DNA from 2 places in the Planococcus sp. APC 3906 genome. Region 1 is predicted to be linked to the other one. Evidence: predicted binding sites of a transcription regulator. Region 1 holds the regulator's gene; the other holds the start of a gene.
What was found. Region 1 encodes NrdR, which represses ribonucleotide reductase genes. Its sites were predicted from a motif close to AACACNATATATNGTGTT; they were not measured.

Region 1 (4,429 bases):
GCGCTGCGAAAGCGCTATCATTAGTGCTTCCGGAATTGGAAGGCAAGCTTCACGGCATGTCGCTCCGCGTACCGACGCCTAATGTATCTTTAGTGGATCTTGTCGTCGACTTGAAGCAAGACGTAACGATCGAAGAAGTAAATGCTGCGTTCCAAGCGGCTTCAGTGGACGGCCTTGAAGGCATCCTGAGCTTGACGATGGAGCCATTGGTGTCGATCGATTTCAATACGACTGAACAATCGGCGATCGTAGATGGATTGTCCACGATGGTCATTGGCGGCCGCAAAGTGAAAGTTCTCGCTTGGTATGATAATGAGTGGGGCTACTCTGCACGGGTGGTCGATTTAACTAAAAAAGTGGCAAAATCATTGGTTTATGCCCGATAATTAATACAGGCCGCAGCCATTGTAAAATGGCGTGCGGCTTTTTCCATGAAAAAAATTCCCATAAAAATTAATTGATTTTGAGTAATTATGATTGCATTTCATTTCAATACATCATATACTAACATTCGTAGTCAAAAAACGGCTACGTACTTCTTCGTTTCTGAGAGCATAAAGCAGGAGCGGACGGAGCAATATTTATTCACATGACTGCTTAAAGGGTTAGGACCTCTTTGGACTAACTTTCCCCCGTGGTAGTCAACTTTGAATATTTTGCGCACTAAAACAAAATGATATCAAAGGGGGAAACGAACCATGGAAACAATGGGACGTCACGTAATTGCAGAACTTTGGCAGTGTGATTTTGACAAATTAAACGATATGGATTTTATCGAACAGACTTTTGTTGATGCAGCACTTAAATCCGGAGCCGAAGTCAGAGAAGTAGCTTTTCACAAATTTGCACCTCAAGGCGTAAGCGGGGTAGTCATCATTTCTGAATCGCATTTAACGATCCACAGCTTCCCGGAACACGGCTATGCAAGTATCGATGTTTATACTTGCGGCGATCTTGATCCAACTGTTGCAGCTAATTATATTGCAGAAGCGTTGAATTCAGGCACACGTGAATTCGTAGAAATTCCGCGTGGAATGGGTCCAGTCAGTGCTGGCCAATCCAAAGTATCAGTAAATGCATAATCCATTAACATGAACGATATGAAGCAGGGGATCTGATCCCCTGCTTTTTCTGTTTTCTAGGGATAATAGATATTTGTGATATACCGCTGCGGTCGCTCAGGGCATGGTTTACACAAAAAGCCAAGCAAAGAACGCTTGTCTTTCTGCTAAAAACCTACTGCTTCTGTCCCTGTCTCTGCAACGCTGCGCTAGCTTCGAGACATTTAAGACCGTTGCAACGCTTCACTAGCTTCGGGACATGAAAGACCGTTGCATCGCTGCGCTAGCTTCGAAGCAAAGGAAATGGTCCAAATTTCATTTGGCCATCTCCTTGCCTAGCCCGTGTTCGCGCCTGCGCTGGATAGTTCTTTAAAAAAATGTTGTTTAAAGCCTTCTATTTTATTGATAAGAAGCAAAATTGCGGAGATGGCTTATATATTGTTGAACTAGTTAATATTCACAATCGATGAGTGACAAGTACCCTCACCTTGCTAACGATTGCTCTTCTGGGGTCTTGAGTGTCAATTTTCTAATCTGCAGATGTCTAAGCTACTTTGCTCCAAATCGAGAGATATCTTAGCTGAAGCGCGTCAAGGGGCTAGGCGAAGCAAGGAGACGAGTGTTCTTCTCGGCTTCTCGCGGGAGCCATGCCCAAAGCGACTGAAGCTATTTTCAATATGATACTTCTTTCGTTCTATTTATATAGCAACTAATGGCGCCGTAAATTTGTTATACTGGAGTTACGAGAAACAATGTTTAGGGAGAGGTCCAATATGAGATGTCCGGCTTGCCAGCATAATGGCACACGCGTCGTGGATTCGCGGCCAGTAGATGATAATAAATCAATTCGGAGGCGCAGGGAGTGTGAAGCATGCGGCTACCGGTATACGACGTTTGAAAAAGTGGAAGAAATGCCATTGATCGTTGTGAAGAAAGATGGCTCGCGTGAAGAATTCAGCCGCGAGAAAGTGTTGCGCGGCTTGATCCGTGCTTGCGAAAAGCGTCCAGTTCCTTTGGAGACGCTGGAGAACCTTGTGTTTGATATCGAGAAGGAGTTGCGCCGTACAGGCAATGCTGAAGTGAAATCCGAGGAAGTCGGAGAACTTGTCATGAACCGCCTAGCGGCAATCGACGAAGTGGCGTATGTCCGCTTCGCTTCGGTTTATCGCCAGTTCAAAGACATTACGGTTTTTATCGATGAATTAAAGGAATTACTGGATAAAAACCCGAATGGCAAGAAACCCGAATAAGGTGGTGTACTATGTCTGCACTTTATAAAGAACTGCAGCCTCCGGATTCATTTAAAATCCGGCTGCCGTATCCGTTTTCCAATTACGACCGCCAGCTTTTGACGCTCTTGTACCAGCCGATGATCGGGGCGGAAGCCACTGCGTTCTATTTGACGCTATGGGCGGAAGGGGAAGCGCAGGGCGAAGAAGCGACCCATTATTCATTAATGAACACATTGGGCATTTCAATCGCGAAGCTTTTTGAATCCCGCATCCAGCTCGAAGCGATCGGTTTGATGAAGACCTTCAAGAAAGACAACGGGCACCGGTCGTTCATCTATGAACTATGTCCGCCGCTTGACCCGAAAACGTTTTTCCAGGATCCATTGCTGTCGATGTTCCTGTTCAGCAAAATCGGCGAGTCGGCATACCGCAAAGTGCGGGAGCGGTTTTTGAATCCGACTGATATCGGCGAAGGCTTTGAGGAGGTGTCCCGCACATTCACGGATATTTTCCGGCCGGTCCATGCGAAAGCCGGCTATCCGGCGGAGACGAAAGATTTGCATGAACGCAAAAAAGGGGCTTACCAGACCGAGTCCGATTTTGATTTCAGCTTATTGCAGCAAGGATTGTCCGAGCAGCTGGTGCCGAAGCGCGTCCTGACGGCTTCAATCAAAGACACCATCGGAAAGTTAGCGTATTTGTACAGCTGGGGTCCGCTGGAAATGCAGAAAGTGGTCTTGCTGGCAATTGATGAAGATTATAAAATGACGGCCGAAAGCTTGAAAAAAGCCGCTTCCGAATATTATAAATTGACGGTTGCTACGACAGCTCCGCAGCTCGTCCATGTGAAGAAGGAAGAAAAGCCGACAGAACAGCGTGACGAGCCGAAAACCCGCCAGGACGAATTGATCCTTTATTTGGAATCGGCTGCGCCTGTAGAAGTTTTAAGGGACATCGCCAATGGCAATGAACCACTGCCTGCAGATGTGCAATTAGCGAACCAGCTCGTCATGCAGCATGGCATGGAGCCGGCAGTGGTCAATGTGCTCCTGCAATACGTCCTGCTGCGCACCGATATGAAATTGACGAAAGCGTACGTCGAGAAAATCGCGTCGCATTGGCTGCGCAAAAATGTCACGACGGCGAAAGAAGCGATGGAACTTGCGCGCATTGAACATGAGCAATATGTGAAATGGAAAGCGGAAGGTTCGCCTTCGGCTGCTTCAAAAGCACCCGCGCGCCAGAACAGAGGCAAGCCGCTTCGTGAAGAAAAGCTGCCTGAATGGTTTTATACGAAAGAAGAAACGCCTGCGGCTTCCGGCCCGAAAAACGAAAGCCTGGAAATCGAGAAACAAAAGCTTCTCGCTAAATTGGCGATGAAGAAAGGGAAAGGTGATTAAATGGAGCCCATTCGCGAAACAATGAAACGCGTCGTGAACGCACCGGCTTTTTCAGAGCGCTATAACGACATGCGCAAGGAAGTACTGGAGCATCCCGGCGTCCAAAAATTCCTGGAGCAGCATGCCTCGGAAATCGACAAAAGCACCGTCGACCGTGGGCTTCACAAATTATACGAGTATATCGACCAATCCCACGACTGCCATAAATGCCCGAGCTTTGAAGGTTGCGTTAACCACTTGAAAGGCTTCGAGCCGAACCTTGTGCTTGAACGGGGCACAATCGGCATTTCCTATACGGCTTGCCGTTTGAAAAATGCCCATGACAATAAACGCAAGGCTTCTTCGATGATCCACAGCATGTATATGCCGAAAGAAGTCATGCAAGCGACGCTTGATGAATTCGAGCCGGACGACAGCCGCATGGAATCGTTCCGCGCGGTCGGCAAGTTCCTGGATGAAACGACAGGGCCAGGCCATATGCCGGAAAAAGGCTTGTATCTTTACGGTAAGTTCGGCGTCGGCAAATCTTATTTACTGAGCGCCGTTGCCAACGAACTTGCGGACATGAATATCCGCTCGGTCTTGGTTTTCGTGCCTGAATTCATGCGTGAAATGAAACAGGCAATCGGGGATCAGACGCTGCAGGAGAAAGTCGATTACGTCAAAAAAGCCGATGTACTGATGCTCGATGACATCGGAGCAGAAGCGATGTCGAGCTGGACGCGCGACGAAGTCC
Region 2 (4,429 bases), on a different contig from region 1:
GCGAGTTGCGGATGCCGTTTTCCAGGATGCCGGCACGAATCTCTTCCGGCATGCCCTGCATAAAGCCGGTTTCCGTAAACGCTTTGCGCAGCGCTGCCGTCTCTTCATCGGTGTTGCCGATCAAGAATGGGAAGCTTCCGCGTTCTGACGCCAATTCAACCGATTCTTCGTACGCCGCTGCTGCAATGGTCTTGAAGATTTCATCGACCAATTCGTTGCCTTCAGGCGAGCCGTACTCTTTATCGCAATAAATCAATAGATCCGCAAGCCCCATGACGCCAAGGCCGACACGGCGTTCGCCGAGCGCCTGCACACGGTTTTCTTCAAGGAAGTAAGGCGTAGCGTCGATGACATTGTCCTGCATGCGGACGCCGACTTTGACCGTTTCTTTCAACGCTTCAAAATCGACTTGCTTTGTTTTCGCATCTGCGAATTGTGCCAAATTGACTGCGGCTAAGTTGCACACTGAATAAGGTGCCAGCGGCTGTTCACCGCATGGATTCGTTGCCACGACTTTTTGGCCGTAAGCTGTCGCGTTCGTTTTCGCGTTGGCGTTATCGATGAAGAAAATGCCTGGCTCTGCAGAATACGTCGCACAGACGTTGATCAGGTTCCAAAGTTCGCGCGCTTTCATCGTGCGGTAGACGCGCACTTTATGGCCTAAACGCTCCCATTCGCGAACATCTCCGACTTCCTGCCATTTTTCATTGTAAACGGCCATTTCTTCTTTCGAATAAGATTCAACCGCTGGGAAGCGCAAATCGAAATCTGCGTCTTCTTCGACCGCTTTCATGAAATCGTCCGTCAACGTGACCGAAATGTTGGCGCCTGTCAGGAATTCTTCGTTGTGAACCGTGTAGGTGCCGCCGTCACGAAGTTTCGTTTCTGCGTCGCGCATGATTTTTTCGTTGAAGCCGCCCATTCCAGGAATCGCACGGTAATTCAAGATCCCTTGGTACATCGCTTCTTCCTGTTCAGTCAACGGTTTGAATTTCAATTTTTCATGGGCCAGTTTTTTGATAGTTTCGTCTTCCGTGTTTTCGATCAAATAACGGAGGATGCGCGGGTTCTGCATTTTTGAAATGATGAATTCCGCGATATCCGGATGCCAGTCGGCAAGCATGATCATCTGCGCACCGCGGCGCGAACCGCCTTGTTCGACCAGATGCGTCAATTTCGCGATATCGTCCAGCCAAGAAACCGAACCGGAAGATTTGCCGTTTACGCCTCTTGCCAATGTATTGCGCGGGCGGAGCGTCGAGCCATTCGTGCCGACGCCTCCTCCGCGGCTCATGATTTCCATCACTTGCTTGCGGTGATCGGAAATCCCTTCGCGCGAATCAGCGACGAAAGGCATGACGTAGCAATTGAAATACGTCACATCTGTGCCGGCGCCCGCTCCGTAAAGAACGCGCCCTGCAGGAATGAATTTCAGCTCGACAAGCTGCTCGTAGAATTTATTGAACCAATGCTCGCGCTTTTCAGGAGTCGTTTCAACAGACGCCAGTCCAAAAGCATTGCGTTTCGCGATTTGTTCGTAATAGACTTCCAACGGCTTTTCGATAACATCAAGGCTGCGGTTGACGATGCCGGCTTCCATTTCTTCCGGTTTGTCGATCGCGCTGCGGTAATCTTCCTCGATCCAAACTTGCGCTGTGTTTGCCGCTTTGTCGACGGAAACGATGAAACCGAGGCCGCGTGCCGGGAATTTCGGATCTTGCTTGACGGTCAACACGACAAAGTCGCCTGCTTTGAGCGTCTTTTTCTCCGTATCCTTAAACGAATAGCGGTCGATCATCACGAGGCGTGATACCCCTTTATGCGTCGTTTTCATGTCCGGCGTGATTGCGTGGACTTGAGGGAACGACTGGATATCGCTGTTCAACGACACCGGATTTAACGAATATTTTTTTTGAGTGGCAGAAACCATTTGACATTTCCTCCTTCATATTATATGGAGTAAACACTATATATAGTATTAATACAATTCCCATCGTACTATATATTGAAACATCCCTGCAATAACAAAATTTTGCTGGTTTTTCCGTGAGACGTCTCAAAGCTGAATGTGCAACGGTTTCTGCCAAAACCTACACTATAAAATGAGTCTTTAGACTCCTTATGTGCGAAAATTCCAATCATCATTGCCGTAGCGTTCTTCTTCGATTTTTTTCACTTCGGCGAGCTGGCTTTCCGATAATTCGTATGGCGTCAATCGGATCGCTAAAGCCTTTTCGAATCCGGTTCTGAATGCGGGAACACATTGCTCCACGGTGACGCCTTCCTCGAGCAGCGAATTGATCGAGACGGCTTTTTCCGGAATTTTTTTGCGCATCCGATCTTTCGAAGCCTCGTCTTTGAATTTGAACACCGATAATAATTTTTCAGCGTCCAAGTCGATCAAGATGGCCCCATGCTGCAGAATCACCCCTTTTTGGCGCGTCTGGGCACTGCCCGCCACCTTTTTGCCAGCAACGACCATTTCATACCAGCTCGGTGCGTCAAAGCACACCGCACTTTTCGGTTTTTTCAAATCCGCTTTTTCAGTTTCACTTTCGGGAATCGAAAAATATGCGTCAAGCCCCAAATTCCGAAAGCCTTCCAACAAACCTTCACTCAGCACCCGGTACGCCTCCGTAACCGTCTCTGGCATATCTGGATACCTTTCGCTGACAATAATGCTGTACGTCAGCTCATGCTCGTGCAGCACGCCTCTGCCGCCGGTCGGACGGCGAACAAAGCCAAGGCCGAGTTTTTTAACGGCCTCCATATCGATTTCCTGTTTGACTTTCTGGAAATAGCCGATCGACAGCGCCGCCGGCTCCCAGCCGTAAAAACGGATAACCGGCGGAATCAGCCCTTCGCTATGCCAATTCAGCAGCGCTTCATCGAGCGCCATATTAAAAGATGCCGGCGCTTTGCCGGTATCGATGAACAACCATTCTTGAAAATTCACAAGATCGCCCCCTAAATTCTTTAATTAGTGTAACATTGCCATTGAATAAGAGTCACTCCATCTTTTATAATAAAGAGAGAATAGAAAGGGGCAAGATCATTGGATTTTCTTTTCATCACTTTAGGCGTTGTAGTTGCAGTGCTCATCTTTGCTGCAATTTCATACTTCCGCATCAAAAAATCCGTAACCACATTGACACAGGAACAATTTATTGAAGGCTACCGCAAAGCGCAGCTGATCGATGTGCGTGAAGCGAAAGATTTTGCAAACGGCCATATCCTGGGTGCGCGCAATATTCCGCAAACACAATTGAACCAGCGCTACAAAGAAATCCGCGCCGACAAACCCGTTTACATTTACGACCAGAACGGTGTTCGCAGCGGCCGCGTTGCGTTATTTCTGAAGAAAAAAGGCTACGACCAATTATACCAATTGCAAGGCGGCTTCAAACAATGGAGCGGCAAGGTCAAAATCAAATAATGAGCTAAAGCCTTTCCCGATTGCGGAAAGGCTTTTTTTATTGGAATAAAATCGGGTGAGAAGCGTATTTTGCCTGTAACGGGGCGTATTTCAAGGTTTATAGAGCGTATTTCGCCGGTTGCAGAGCGTATTTGATTCGCAATGGAGCGTATTTCGAGATTGCAGAAAACTTCCTGCCCATAACACGGCGCCAGAGCTTGAGAAGTGGATAAATATGCAATGCCCTCTGACAGCCATCCGATAAACCCAAAAATGCCCCTCTGAAATTTCAGAGGGGCTAAAATATATTATTCAGCTTTCGTGTAGCGCAGAACCGGTTTGCGGGCAGCCTGTGTTTCGTCCAGGCGCTTGATCACCGTCGTATGCGGTGCATTCTGCACGATTTCCGGATTGTCTTCGACTTCCTTGGCAATCTGGATCATCGCATCGATGAACGCGTCCAAGGTCTCTTTCGACTCGGTCTCAGTCGGCTCGATCATCATGCCTTCCTCAACGTTCAGTGGGAAATAGATCGTCGGCGGATGGTAGCCGAAATCAAGCAGACGTTTCGCCATATCCAATGTACGTACGCCCAATTTTTTCTGGCGGCGGCCGCTCAAGACAAATTCATGCTTGCAATGGCGGTCGTACGGCAGATCAAAGAATGGCTGCAGTTTGCGCATCATGTAGTTGGCATTCAATACCGCGTACTCCGTCACGGCTTTCAAGCCATCCGGCCCCATCGAGCGGATGTACGTGTATGCACGGACGTTGATGCCGAAGTTGCCGTAGAACGGTTTGACGCGTCCGATGGTTTCCGGGCGGTTGTAGTCGAACGTGTAAGCATCATCTGTTTTCACCAGCACAGGGCTTGGCAAATAAGGAATCAAATCTTTATGGACGCCGACTGGCCCAGAACCTGGTCCACCGCCGCCATGCGGTCCTGTGAATGTTTTATGCAAATTCAAATGGACCACATCAAAGCCCATGTCGCCAGGGCGAGCTTTTGACATA

Region 2: QMA09_RS06840 (vitamin B12-dependent ribonucleotide reductase) is a predicted target of NrdR. The motif match lies at 1,963-1,980, and genes of this name have one in related genera.

The regions. Positions count from the first base shown of each region.
Region 1 covers NZ_JASDCW010000003.1:25,692-30,120, forward strand. Annotated here, with positions in the region: gene QMA09_RS02785 (glyceraldehyde-3-phosphate dehydrogenase) at 1-386, shown strand, start outside; gene speD (adenosylmethionine decarboxylase) at 699-1,082, shown strand; gene nrdR (transcriptional regulator NrdR) at 1,835-2,311, shown strand; gene QMA09_RS02800 (replication initiation and membrane attachment family protein) at 2,323-3,693, shown strand; gene dnaI (primosomal protein DnaI) at 3,694-4,429, shown strand, end outside.
Region 2 covers NZ_JASDCW010000008.1:59,813-64,241, reverse strand. Annotated here, with positions in the region: gene QMA09_RS06840 (vitamin B12-dependent ribonucleotide reductase) at 1-1,930, opposite strand, end outside; gene QMA09_RS06835 (lipoate--protein ligase family protein) at 2,120-2,899, opposite strand; gene QMA09_RS06830 (rhodanese-like domain-containing protein) at 3,056-3,436, shown strand; gene gcvPB (aminomethyl-transferring glycine dehydrogenase subunit GcvPB) at 3,724-4,429, opposite strand, start outside.